2 regions of the uncultured Bacillus sp. genome follow, and region 2 is predicted to be linked to the other one. Evidence: predicted binding sites of a transcription regulator. Region 2 holds the regulator's gene; the other holds the start of a gene.

Region 1 (6,889 bases), on a different contig from region 2:
TCTTTAGAATACACGGTCTGGTAGCGCTCTCTGTCATCAAGCTGTTCTTTAATATATGGCGGGAGCGGCATCTCTCCAAGGGATTCCAGCACTTCGTAGAAAATACCGTCATACTGGAATTCCATTCTTCTGCCGCCATGCTCAAGCTCTTCCGTGCAGACAGCCTTCAACCTTCCGTCTCCAAATGTCACAACGGTTCCTTTTTTTACTCGTTTCGCCGGTTTGGCAAGTGTTTCCCACCTGTCACCAGCTTCCTGTTTCAGCAAAAGCAGTTCCACTTTCGCGCCGGTATCCTCTTTTGTGCCGAATAACCGTGCAGGCAGCACACGGGTATTGTTCAGTACAAGACAATCTCCTTCTTTAAAGAAGCTGATAATGTGTTTAAACGAGCTGTCAGTCAGCTCTCCTGTATGTTTATCAAGCACCATCAGCCTTGAAGCATCACGCTGCTCCAACGGCACTTGTGCAATTAAACGTTCCGGTAATTCAAAATCAAATAAATCGACTTTCATGATAATTTCACCTTTATTCTAGTCTTTTGTTATTTCATTCTGCCGAAAAGATTAAGCAAAATTGATAATACCACACTTATGATGATACAAGTGACAACCGGGAAGAAAAACGTGACATTTCCTTTTTTCACAAAAATATCTCCCGGCATCTTGCCGACAAAATGCAATACTGCTCCGATGATAAGCAAAACAGCTCCAAGAATCATAATGATCTTAGGGAATTCAGTCATATCGGGGAGCCTCCATTTGGAAATGATGATAAACGGCCGGTGTCACGATCCTTCCCCGCGGCGTTCTTTGAATAAATCCGATTTGCAGGAGGTACGGTTCGTACACGTCTTCAATCGTATGCGGTTCTTCGCCAATCGTGGCTGAAATGGTATCGAGACCCACCGGGCCGCCGTTAAATTTTTCGATCATGCCCATCAGCAGCTTGTGATCAATATGATCCAAACCGAGACGGTCAACCTGCAGCCGTTCCAGCGCATCCTGTGAAATCTCTTCCGTGATCCGGCTGTCACCCAGTACCTGAGCGAAATCCCGGACCCTTCTCAGCAGGCGGTTCGCTACGCGGGGCGTCCCTCTTGATCGCCTCGCGATTTCGAGAGCAGACGGTTTATCAATTTCAACTTCGAATACATCAGCAGTTCTTGTGACAATGTCCGCCAGCTCTTCTTGCGTATAGTACTCAAGGCGAGACATTACGCCGAATCGATCTCTTAACGGCGACGTCAAAAGCCCTACCCTCGTCGTTGCGCCTACCAGCGTAAAAGGAGGAAGATCGAGCCGGACCGAGCGGGCAGAAGGGCCTTTACCGATCACAATATCCAGACAAAAGTCTTCCATCGCAGGATATAGCACCTCTTCAATCGATCTATGAAGCCTATGTATTTCATCAATAAATAATACATCTCCCGGCTCCAGCGCCGTTAATATGGCAGCCAGATCACCAGGCCTTTCAATCGCAGGCCCAGATGTCGTACGCAATTCCACTCCCATTTCATTGGCAACGATGGAAGCAAGAGTTGTTTTCCCGAGTCCGGGCGGCCCGTACAGAAGAACATGATCAAGCGTCTCCTGTCTCATTTTTGCCGCATCTATAAACACTCGCAAATTTTCTTTCACCTTATGCTGCCCAATATACTGCGCCAAATTTTGCGGCCTCAGGCTTTGCTCTATCACTGATTCATGGTTGTCTGCTTCACTTGAGACGAGCCGTTCATCCATGAACATCACCTTACTTCAATAGTTTTTGTAATGCTTTTTTCACATATTGGTCTGTTGTGAGTCCAGTATCTTCTTTTAAGTGAGGAAGCACCTTTTTAATTTCTTTTTCAGCATATCCGAGAACCCTGAGGGCCTCTAGCGCTTCTTCGAGAGCTGTTTCTGCTGTTTGTTTTTCAAGCCTTTCTTCATGATTAAACAGATTTTCAATCATTTCAGGCACAACATCAGCGAGTTTTCCTTTTAAGTCAAGAATAATCTGGCGCGCGGTTTTCTTTCCTACACCAGGAAACTTGACCAAAAAGGCTTCATCTTCATTTTCAATCGCTTGGATTACCGCTCCCGGATCACCTGAGCCCAAGATGGCGAGTGCGCCTTTTGGACCGATTCCGGTCACGTTTAAAAGTTTTGTAAAGAGCGCCTTCTCCTCTCTTGTTGAAAAACCGTAGAGCGAAAAAGCATCCTCTCTGATATGATGGTACGTAAAAATCGTTTCTTGGTTTCTCTCCTTATATATAAACGGATTCGGCGTGAAAATCTGATAGCCAATGCCGCCGTTCTCTATCACAATATATTGGGGAGATACATAATCAATCGTGCCTTTAACAAATTCGATCACGCAAATTCACCTCTTTGACTGTTCTTCATTGTACCATAAAAACAGCCAAAGTCTTATAGAAAAGTTAACATACGTTCGCTTCTCTCTCATTCTCCCACGAAAAAAAAGACATGATTACATGTCTTCAATCAGCGGACGTTATCCGCTGTATGTCTTTATATGTTCTATGACATCCTCAAACTCCGCTTTTGTCCGAAATGGAATGCCTTTCAGCAGATTTTTTTGCATATGGCTTTCCAGCCTTTCTAGATCAATTTGAAAAAAAGACTGAATCGGTTCGGAAGCTGACTCAGGCCGACCATGAAAAGTGGAGATCACTCCATTGTCCGATACACCGATATACCCATTTACCTTACTGAGCGGAGAAATATCGTCCATTTGCTTCCTGAAGAGCACATATCCCTTTTTTTGTTCGACAAGCGTCCAGCCGGCATAGGCTGCCCAAAAATCATCCATAGAAAGCACTTTTTCACGTTTATGTTCAATGCTGACATCTCCGTCCAAGTACACTTTCTCAAGCTGCACATGCACCTGCAGCGGTTCATAGTGCTCCACTTCCGCCCCAAGCGCGCGGGGAGGAGCACCTATTAGAAATGCTACTACTGAGCAAAGAATGCCCAGCAAAAGATACGCCGTGCTGAATCGTTTCACCCTCTACACCTCTTTGCACACGTTTATGACTAGTTTGACCAAAGAGGCTACTGCTTAACCGTTTTCTCAAAATTTGTTTGCACGTTTTCTCTGACAAACCGTTCCTCCGTATACATATCGGCACTTTTCTCAGAAATCGTCAAGAATTGTGTCAGAAAAGCGCTGAAAAAATACAATAACGCAAAGATCCAAATAACCCCGCCTGCACCGAGCGGTCCAATGAAAAGACTTACGATGCCCGGCGCGATAAACGCACATAAACCAGATCCCAGATTCAACACTGACATGGCAGCACCTTTATTATCAGGTGCAAGCGTCGGCAAAAGCGCGCTTAATGGCACGTAGCCAGCCAATGCCGCACCGTAACAGCAAGCGATAATCATCAGCACCCAATACTGATGCCCGATCAACTGAGGCGTGTAATAAAGCGCCAGAGTAAAAATCCCGCACCCGACACCGCCAAACCACATCACGGTATTGCGCCAGCCAAGTTTATCTCCGACTGCACCGAAAATGAGATTAAACACAATATTCACAAAAAACAGCGTCCCCCATATTTGCAGCCATTCCGAAACGGAATACCCGTAACGCGCTAAATAAGTAGGGAGAAAGATGGCAAATCCGAATTGTCCTATAGCATTAATCGTCTTGACCACACCGCCGATGCCGACTTTAGGGTTTTCAAACATAATTGTAAATGCCTTCGACAGTTCTTTCCATTTCGGCTGATCTTGTTTTTGTACCGGTGTAAATTTATCTTTGTTAAAAAACAGGGCGAGGAATCCGCCTGCCGCCACAAACAGTAAAGCGCTCCAAAGCGTATTGATTTCTCCAAAGACCGGAACCGCATAGCTGGAATAGAACGGCCCGAGCACGTTAAGGCCGCACGTAAACATAAACCAAAACCAGCCGACGGCTTTTCCGAGAATATGATGAGAGGTGCTGTATGACACCCACACGAGAAAAGAGTATGCAAACAGCGGATATCCTAAGCCTCTAAGTGCATAGCTGCCTAAGAGTGCCGGATAATGCATATGAGGAATCGCCCAGCCGATAAAAGCGGCCGAACCGAGGATAAATGCAAGCAAGCCGACAGTCATCGTTTTTCTTGGCCCCCAAGTTTGGACAAACGTGCCTGAAAGCCAAGCCGAGATGGTGACAGCAATGCCGTACATGGTAAATAACGATGCGGATTGCTGCATGCTGAGACCATGATCAACGAGAAAAGGAGACAGCCAGCCTTGTTCGAGCCCGTCTCCAACCATAAAGATGACAACGCCAATATAACCCCAAACCATGTGAGAAGGAATTCCGATTTTATTCAAAACATTTCCTTTAGCATGTCCTGTATTCATTTTCTCCACCGCCTACTTTTTTTCTAAAGTATCAATGGAGGTTCTATACCCAAGCTTGCTGAATTGTAATCCCGTTTGGTCAAAATGCGACTTTTTTTCAGTATGCTCAATACTGACAGGCATGCCAAAAGCAAGCGATTGCTGTGCCGCTCTGGCGATCCGTTCCGCCTGAAAACCGTCATTGCCGGTGCAGGCAGTTTCCCGGTTTGTTTCGATCGCTTCTGCAAACCGAAGAATCTCCTCCTCATACGCATCCTTATAACGTTCAAGGAAAAAGAAATGCGGTTTATCCTTCATCACAAAATCAGCAGTTGACACTTCAACCGTCGTCGGCCTGCTGTTGTCCGCCGCTGCAGAGCCTTTCGTTCCGAAAACCTCGACCCGCTGGTCATATCCATACACAGCTTGGCGGCTGTTGTCAATCACAGCCATGGCACCGTTTTCAAAAGTCAGTGTAATGACAGCCGTATCAATATCGCCCAGCTCTGCAAAAGAGGGATTCACCAGAGCCGCCCCTTTTGCATACACTTCCGTCACTTCATTTCCCATAATATACCTGGCCATATCAAAATCATGGATCGACATATCCATAAACAAGCCGCCTGAAGTACGGACATAATCTATATTCGGGGGCTCTGGGTCCCGCGACGTGATTTTTAATAAATGAGGCGTACCGATTTCACCATTTTCAACAATTGTTTTGATTTTCTTAAAATGAGGATCAAAACGGCGGTTGAATCCGACTTGGAGTGCAACCCCGTGTTTCCGGACAGCCGCAAGCGCTTCTTTTGTTTCGTCGAGACAGAAACTGACGGGCTTCTCACAAAAAATATGCTTTTTTGCCTCGGCTGCTTCTCTTATCATCTGTGCATGTACGGCTGTCGGTGAGCAAATAAAAACAGCGTCAATATCCGGGTCATGTAATAACTCACGATAATCAGAGGTTATGTATTCAATCTGATGACTGTCGGCCCAGCTTTTTATACGGCTTACCTGAATATCAGAGACTGCTTTTATTTTCATATGAGGAATCCGGCGTATATTTTGAACATGAAGTTTGCCGATGCGCCCTGCACCGATAATCCCTGTCACAATCTGTTTTGTCATGGCTAGTTCCCCCTTGAATATTCACGAAAGCGCTTTATTTTAAATTAATACTATCCCATTTGTAAGCGCTTTTCAAGAATGGAAATGATCGCTCTATGTCTCTTTTATCACAATTAATGCTTATAGGTAGCCTTCTTCTTCAAGACCAGATACACTAGAATTAGGCTCTTTTTCCTGAACAGTTTATGATTTTCCTATAAACAACTGCATAAAATAGAGCAAAGAAGGTGAATGAAATGCTGACAAAAGCAGAGGCACTGGCCCATTCAGTCATATACCGCAAGAACAGCAGATTTGATAAAGTCAAAGAAAAATCTGAGGAATTAACACTAATCGGCAAGGGAAGAAGCGCCTATGTGTTTGCCTTAACAGAAGGCGATCGAAAAATGGCGCTGAAAGTATTTTTTCCGGAGTATCAAGCGACAGCCGTCAAAGAAGCCGCGATCTATGAAAAATTAGCCGGGTCCGCATTCTACCCTGACATTTACGAAACTGGTGATTCATTTATTCTCATGGAATATATTAAAGGCGAAACCTTTTATAACTGTCTGAAGAAAGGCATTGCGATCAGTGATGACATGATTCAGCAGGTTGAAGAAGCACTTTCTGATGCCCGGGCAGCCGGCCTGAACCCGTCAGACATTCATTTGCGGAATCTGATTCTGACAGAAACCGGGGCAGTGCGGGTGATTGATGTTGCAAGATTCGAACAAACAAAAACGTGCACCCAGTGGGACGATTTAAAATCAGCTTATCACGCACTCTACAAAAAACCGATATTCCCTAAAAAGATTCCGGGTTTTTGGCTGGAGATCATCGCATTTTTATATAAGAAAGATTGGTTCCAAAAACATTTCGCACAGCGGAAAAGAAAATATTCTTAAATTAAAAAGGCAGCCGCACAAGCGGCTGCCTTCGTTCATATATTTTTACTTTCTGACGGCAGAAATCAGTTTCATTTGTTCAGGCGACAGCTTAATTCGATAGCCTCTCACAGTTAAATAGACCGCTTCTGTGCCTTTCTCGCTGGAATGACAATACGTTTTCTCCATTTCTGTCTCCCCTCACCCTTTATTTGTTTTATTTCATCATACCACCGCTTTATTGAGGGAATTTTAAGGAAATGTAAAGATAGTATAAACCTGATATGTGGTGAAATTTAGAACAACGCAGCGTAATCAATACGCGGCGTTTTTTCTTTTTTCCTTCCTCTTCTTATTGATAATTACCGGTCATATAATGTGACAAATCGATTGTAGAAATAGTTCGATTAGCCCAAAATCCTTTTTATACATGTATTCGAAATGAAGTGAGGAGGAAGCTTGATGGCAGATTTTGTTGCTAGTTTAAACGCGGTCTTATGGAGTACCCCCGTCATTTATATTTTATTGGGAATTGGATTAATCTTTTCTATTATGACC
Region 2 (6,889 bases):
CTCTTTTTCTTCGGTTTTAGACAAAATTTCTTTCTTTCACCGGATTTAGCCATCCATAACGCTTCGAATTAAAATCCATAGCCAGAAAGCAAGGGCTTACTTTTCTCAACACTTCAAAGAAAATCGTTTCTGCCTCGTAATCCCCAGAAGCCACTAATTCTATCATGTGCTCCTTCATCATAAACGTCGCGTGGCCTTTTGCTTTCGGCAAAGCTAATCTATAAATATAATCCAGCTGCCTGTAATCCGTATTGTTTAAATTCATTTTTAACCGCTGATGCATATGTAAAATCGGGATTGGCTGTGTAATATATTGAATCTGTTTCTCTGTCATTTCATACTGCTGCTTTGTCAGGCTTGTCCAATGATAGTCTTGAAACAGCTCAAACATAACCGATTCCCGCCCGAAATAGTGATTGGCAAACTCCTCTTTTATCAGGTACGTATAGTAGTGACGTTCCATCTTTTCATCCCCTTTTCCAGCAGCATTTCATTTGCTCTCTATTATACAAAAGAAGAAAAGAAAGAATTGTCTATTACTGTTAAACAGCCAATACTATTTTTGTCGGATAAACAAGAAAAAGAGGATGATTTGACTCATCCTCTTTAAAAGACTTTTACTTATTGATTAATGCTTTAACTCGGTTCACTACGTTTGGAACTGAGAAGCCGTATTCATTGATGACGGTTTCGCCAGGAGCAGATGCACCGAATCGGTCTATGCCGAGCACGTCTCCTTCAAGCCCTGTGTATTTGCCCCATCCAAATGATGCGCCCATCTCAATCGCAAGGCGTTTTTTCACATCTGCAGGAAGGACAGTGTTTTTGTATTCAACAGATTGTTTATCGAAACGGTCCATTGAAGGCATGCTGACAACAGAAACATCGATATTTTCTTTTGCCAATTCAGCTTGTGCTTCAATCGCAAGACCTACTTCAGAGCCTGAAGCGATAAGAAGAGCGTCAGGTGTTTCGTTTTTAGATTTAGAAACGACATATGCACCTTTTTCTACTCCTGCCAATGCTTCTTCAGCTGTTTGGTCAATCGTAGGAAGGTTTTGGCGTGTCAATACTAGCGCTGTTGGCTGGTCAGTGCTTTGCACTGCAAGCTTCCATGCTGCCGCTGTCTCATTTCCATCTGCAGGACGGATCAAGGAAAGGTTAGGCATCGCACGGAGTGAAGCAAGCTGTTCAACAGGCTCGTGCGTCGGGCCATCTTCACCTACCGCAATACTGTCATGTGTGAAGACATAAGTGACAGGAAGACCCATTAACGCTGCAAGGCGAATCGCCGGACGCAGGTAATCAGAGAAGACAAAGAAAGTTCCGCCGAATACACGCAGTCCGCCATGGAGCGCCATACCATTTAAGGCTGCACCCATCGCAAATTCACGAACACCGAACCAGAAGTTTTTGCCTGAGTAATCAACCGCTGTAAAATCACCGGCATTTTTAATTGTCGTTTTGTTTGATCCCGCTAGGTCAGCAGATCCTCCGACAAAGAATGGAATTTTTTTCGCAAGTCCGTTGAGAACTTCACCGGAAGAGGCGCGGGATGCCAGGCTGCTTCCTTTTTCATAAACAGGAACCTCTTGATCCCAGTCCTTCGGAAGCTCTCCTTTGATTGCCAGCTCAAGCTGTTCAGCAAGTTCAGGATAAACTTCTTTATATTTAGCGAATTGAGCATTCCATTCTTGTTCTTTTTTCTCTCCTGATTCTTTAACCGCTGCAGCAAAATGCTCATATACTTCTGACGGTACGTAGAAATCTTCTTCATACGTCCACGCGTAAGCTTCTTTTGTTAACTTGCTTTCCTCTTTACCAAGCGGAGCACCGTGAACACCGGATGTGCCGGCACGGTTAGGTGAACCGAAACCGATTGTCGTTTTCACTTCAATTAATGTAGGTTTCTTTTCATTTTGGCGTGCTTTTTCGATAGCTGCTGTTAATTCTTCGATGTTGTTTCCATCCTCAACATAAAGAACTTCCCAATTCATTGCTTCAAAACGCTGTTTCGCGTTTTCAGAGAATGAACGGTCGAGATCTCCATCGAGAGAGATGTCATTAGAATCGTATAATACGATCAGACGGCCAAGCTGAAGATGGCCTGCGAGTGAAGCGGCTTCAGAAGAAATGCCTTCCATTAAATCACCATCACCGCAAATACTGTATGTATAATGATCGACTACGTTAAATGAATCGCGGTTGTATGTTTCCGCTAAATGGCGTTCAGCGATAGCCATTCCGACCGCCATGGCAATTCCTTGCCCGAGCGGACCAGTTGTCGCATCCACACCGGCAGTATGCCCGAATTCCGGATGTCCAGGTGTTTTGCTGCCCCACTGGCGGAATCCCTTAAGATCTTCGATGCTAAGATCAAATCCGCTTAAATGAAGCATGCTGTATAAAAGTGCTGACCCGTGTCCAGCAGATAAAACAAAACGGTCACGGTTAAACCAGCCAGGGTTTGCCGGACTAACGTTCATAAATTTTGTCCACAGCGTGTATGCCATTGGAGCGGCCCCCATTGGCATCCCTGGGTGACCAGAATTTGCTTTTTCAATAGCGTCTATTGAGAGTGTGCGAATGGTAGCAACTGATTTCTTTTCAATTGTATCCATAAAAATCCCCTTCCTTATGTGTTGTACCCTTACATCATAAATGTCTGACGACTTTTTCTCAACTGTTTCAGCTTAAATTCGAGAGAAACTTGTTGAATTTTGTCACATAAGAGTTTTGCTCATAGTATATGCAAAAGAGGAATACGATATTTCCGTATTCCTCTCATATTAGTGAAGTTTGTTATTTCTTTGTTCTTTTTTTAGCTTTTCTGGTGTTACATCATTGCCTTCTGGGTCAATGATTTTCACACTTTTTAACGTGTTTTTCATAGAAGAGCGAAAACCTTTCAAGTACTCTTGACGGAGCCTTTGCTGTTCGGCTTTTTCCTCTTCTGTCATAACGCCAGCTTTGGCTTTAGCAGCAAGTTCATTAATTCTGGCAATTTTAGCGTTTGAAATCATGTTAAACTCCTTTATTGCATTTTGTCTATATAGTACTAGATCAAAAAGAGTTTTACAACTGATTCACTCGGCTGTCTCATCATTCTCTATGTATTCCTGATACCGCCGGTGGACGGTCGCTTTAGACACATCATAGCCAAACCCTCTTAGCGTTGCCGCAATTTCTGCGAACGTCAGTTTATTCGCTCTTAGGCGGACGATCTCTGAGATTGGGACCTCTATTCTTTCTTTTCCGCTGTTTTCATGTTGGTTTTTCAGGTTTTTTTGCGGTTTAAAACCGTTTTTTACTGCACGCTTCATTCCCCGCTTGATTTTCATGTTGTGAATTTTTCGCTGATACTCTTCCACTATGCTGACGATCTCCAGCACCATCGAGTCAGCCTCCGATAACTCCAGTTCACCTCTGTGAGCCGTTGTATAGACTTGCACACCTTCTCTGTAGATACAATGGAGCAGGGCGATTTTTGCATTTCCCCGGCCGAGCCTAGTCTCATCCTGAACCAAAATAACATCGATTCCCGAATTCTTGATCTCATCAAGCAGCTCAAATACACCGTCCCGATCAATTTCATATCCGCTGGCTTTTTCAGAAATTACTTTGACGACTTCCATGCCGTTCTCGGCTGCAATGGCCGTTAGCTCCTCCATCTGCCGCTTTAATGATGTTTCCTGCTGTTCTTTATTTGTGCTTACGCGGGCATATATGAGTGCTTTCATTTTTTCTATCTTTCCTCTCTATCTTACAGTTGCCAATTCATATGCATCCTGATGCTTCTTTTTCAATGGAATCACCAACTCATCTCCCGGCTGGATATCAGACGTCTGCAGATGATTTTTATCAGCTACCCATTCAATAAAATCGTTTTTGTTTATCTTTTTTGTATCTGCTACCTGATCAGCAATTGACCAAAGTGTGTCGCCTTGCTGGACTTTTATTTTAGCATACTGATTAAGCTCCTGACCGCTGCTTGTATATGACAGCAAAAGGATAACCGCGCTCAAAATCACTGAGAATAGACCGACAAAAATAATAGATTCTTTACTCATGACCATAACCTCCAACAGGAATGTTTGTTCGCTTTTTTATAATTTCAGTATATACGAACAAACGTTTCTGTCAATTGTTTTTTCGAACCTATGTTTGTACTGTAAGGAAAATCATGCTATAATCTTCTTAAAATCGACGTTTTGAGGTGCGAAAAATGACGAAGCTATCAAAAAGGCAACTTGATATCCTCCGTTTTATTAAAGCAGAGGTTAAATCAAAAGGATATCCGCCTTCCGTGAGAGAAATCGGAGAGGCTGTTGGGCTTGCGTCCAGTTCAACTGTCCACGGCCATTTGGCCCGTTTGGAAACAAAAGGGCTGATCAGACGGGATCCGACAAAACCTAGAGCAATAGAAATACTTGATGAAGAAGTAGACATTCCGCAAAGTCAGGTCGTTAATGTACCGGTCATCGGGAAAGTCACGGCGGGATCTCCTATTACAGCAGTAGAAAATATTGAAGAATATTTTCCGCTTCCTGACCGTATGGTTCCTCCGGACGAGCATGTATTTATGCTGGAGATAATGGGAGACAGTATGATTGATGCTGGTATTCTCGATAAGGATTATGTCATCGTTAAACAGCAAAATATAGCGAACAACGGGGAAATTGTAGTTGCGATGACAGAAGATGATGAAGCTACGGTAAAACGTTTCTATAAAGAGGATACTCACATTCGCTTACAGCCTGAAAACCCAACGATGGAACCTATCATCTTGCAGAATGTCAGCATTCTAGGGAAAGTGATTGGCGTGTTCAGAACCGTCCATTAACCTATTGATCTATCAAATGCATGAAATAACCCCCTCTTCCTTTACGGAGAGGGGGTTTATTGTACAAAAAAGCAGGCTCGCCCTGACTTTTGGGTGCGAGCCTGAATAGGAGGAAAAAGAACATCATGTTTACACCATAATTATCCACCAAACAATTGTTGAAGTCAAGAAATTTTCTTTCCTTCAGGAAACTTTTATAAAAATATTGTCCGTTTAACACATTAGACGTTATCTCCTTAAAAATGTTTCATTTTCTTAGGTCGTGGAATGATGCAGCTTCATGTTATTTAAGGAGCGCGGCAATTGAAATTTAATGAAAATTTAGTACACAGTATAGTTGGTTCAACATTTCTAAAAAAACAGCTCACTTTTCTTGATCAACGTGAGCTTCAATCAAAATGTAAATACTGTATACCATAACTGCCCTTTACCCGAACACTTGTGCAGTTTTCTGAGTGTTCTTCTGCAAATATACGGTATCGGTGAAATGGATCGATAGAAACCTTATCCTGAGCACTAAAATCAAACCAGCTGCCGCTGAATTGCTTCGTGCTCAGTGTGGTATATTCTCCCGTAAGCCTCATTCGCTGAAGTTTAATCTCAACTGAACAAGTATTGGCTCCCAAGATCGTAAACTGATAGCCTAAAATATAGTCGATCGCCGGAACATCACTGATATTTTCCAGAACAAACGATTTTGTGCTGTCATTTAAAATAAAGTCTGTTTTGTGATCAAAATCTAAAGCTGACGCATGGGGACTGGCATTGCCAAAAAAACACATCAAAACTGCTGTTAAGCCTAAGATTTTTATTTTCAATCACATCCCTCCTTTACCATATTTTAACCTTACATAAGATTTATGTATATGTTCTGTGTAATATCAAGAGGTCGTTCAATCATAAAAATCCATATGTGTTTTATCCTGTTTATAATAACGAAGCCTGTCTTGAAGGGTTCCTGTATGAAATTCAAATTTGTGACCGTCTGGATCGGTAAAATAAATTGATTTTCGATCGCGTTCATCTCGTTCTCTGCCAGGCAGAATATTGACATGAAGCCTTTTTAATCTTGCTGACATTTCCTCAAACTCATGATCTTCAATAGTAAATGCAATATGGGTGTAAGACGCCATAATGTCATTTCTCGGAATGCCAGGTTCTTCATTAAGCGCAAGCCAGATGCCATTTAAATCAAAATATGCTGTTGTTTTTCCCTTAACCAGAAGCTTGGCATCAAACACTTTTTGATAAAAATCAATTGATGTATACAGATGAGAAACTGAAAATAATAAGTGATTGATTCCTTTTATCTTCACAAATCATTCCCCCTTGAAAGCTGATCATCCATATGTACGACTTTTTCCCAAAAAAGTTTCATGCAGTCAGCAAAAAATACCAGTGTAAACAACATCGGATTGTTTACAATAATGACTGTCGAATTGAATTACTTATGTTTTTGATAATTTGTTTACAGCTAAGGGTTTTCTTCAAAAATAACAATTTAGGTGGTCAAATGAAACATATCATTGCTCTTGCTTCAAAGGTTGCTTTCACTCTCGCCCTTTTATATGTGATTTTGGACAGAGTCTATCACGCGCCCTTTTTAAGTGTGATGTTTATTGCACTTTTCCTAGGTTTTGTTTCCTATCTATCCGGTGACATGCTCGTCCTTCCCCGCACAAACAATATTACAGCTTCATTAGCTGACTTTGGGCTTTCATTCGTTATTCTTTGGGTCTTTGTTTTAACCCAAACAAGAAATGATTTCCCACCGTTTGCAGCTGCTCTACTTTCCGCTGCCTGTCTTACTGTTTTTGAATACTTTTTTCATCGGTATCTGCTAAAAAATGTGCTGGATGAAACCTTCCGAAATGAACTGTCAGCCAGGGATAACACTCTACAGTATCAAACAGAAGCCGCAGATGAGCTGTTTCCTGACGTTACGAATGAGAAGCATGAGGAATAGGAGGCTTAGCGCCTCCTATTTTTCAGTAGCTATTATTGATAAAACGGGACATCACTTCTGTAAAATCATAAAACCTCTCA

Evidence for each region. Region 2 encodes LexA, which represses DNA repair genes until DNA is damaged. Its sites were predicted from a motif close to CGAACATATGTTCG; they were not measured.
Region 1: a site for LexA is predicted at 2,420-2,433, ahead of ruvA (Holliday junction branch migration protein RuvA). Genes of this name have one in related genera too.

What each region holds. Positions count from the first base shown of each region.
Region 1 is NZ_CATYRA010000004.1:287,293-294,181, reverse strand. Features, by position in the region: gene queA (tRNA preQ1(34) S-adenosylmethionine ribosyltransferase-isomerase QueA) at 1-512, opposite strand, end outside; gene Q5C82_RS09245 (DUF2905 domain-containing protein) at 542-742, opposite strand; gene ruvB (Holliday junction branch migration DNA helicase RuvB) at 735-1,739, opposite strand; gene ruvA (Holliday junction branch migration protein RuvA) at 1,750-2,355, opposite strand; gene bofC (sporulation cell-cell signaling protein BofC) at 2,494-3,006, opposite strand; gene Q5C82_RS09225 (MFS transporter) at 3,054-4,361, opposite strand; gene iolG (inositol 2-dehydrogenase) at 4,374-5,468, opposite strand; gene Q5C82_RS09215 (phosphotransferase) at 5,705-6,352, shown strand; gene Q5C82_RS09210 (hypothetical protein) at 6,398-6,520, opposite strand; gene Q5C82_RS09205 (sodium:alanine symporter family protein) at 6,794-6,889, shown strand, end outside.
Region 2 is NZ_CATYRA010000002.1:240,597-247,485, reverse strand. Features, by position in the region: gene sirA (sporulation inhibitor of replication protein SirA) at 17-463, opposite strand; gene tkt (transketolase) at 618-2,621, opposite strand; gene Q5C82_RS04775 (DUF896 domain-containing protein) at 2,790-3,023, opposite strand; gene Q5C82_RS04770 (recombinase family protein) at 3,087-3,740, opposite strand; gene yneA (cell division suppressor protein YneA) at 3,759-4,076, opposite strand; gene lexA (transcriptional repressor LexA) at 4,226-4,843, shown strand; gene Q5C82_RS04755 (hypothetical protein) at 5,233-5,661, opposite strand; gene fosB (metallothiol transferase FosB) at 5,737-6,159, opposite strand; gene Q5C82_RS04745 (YndM family protein) at 6,357-6,809, shown strand; gene Q5C82_RS04740 (poly-gamma-glutamate hydrolase family protein) at 6,832-6,889, opposite strand, start outside.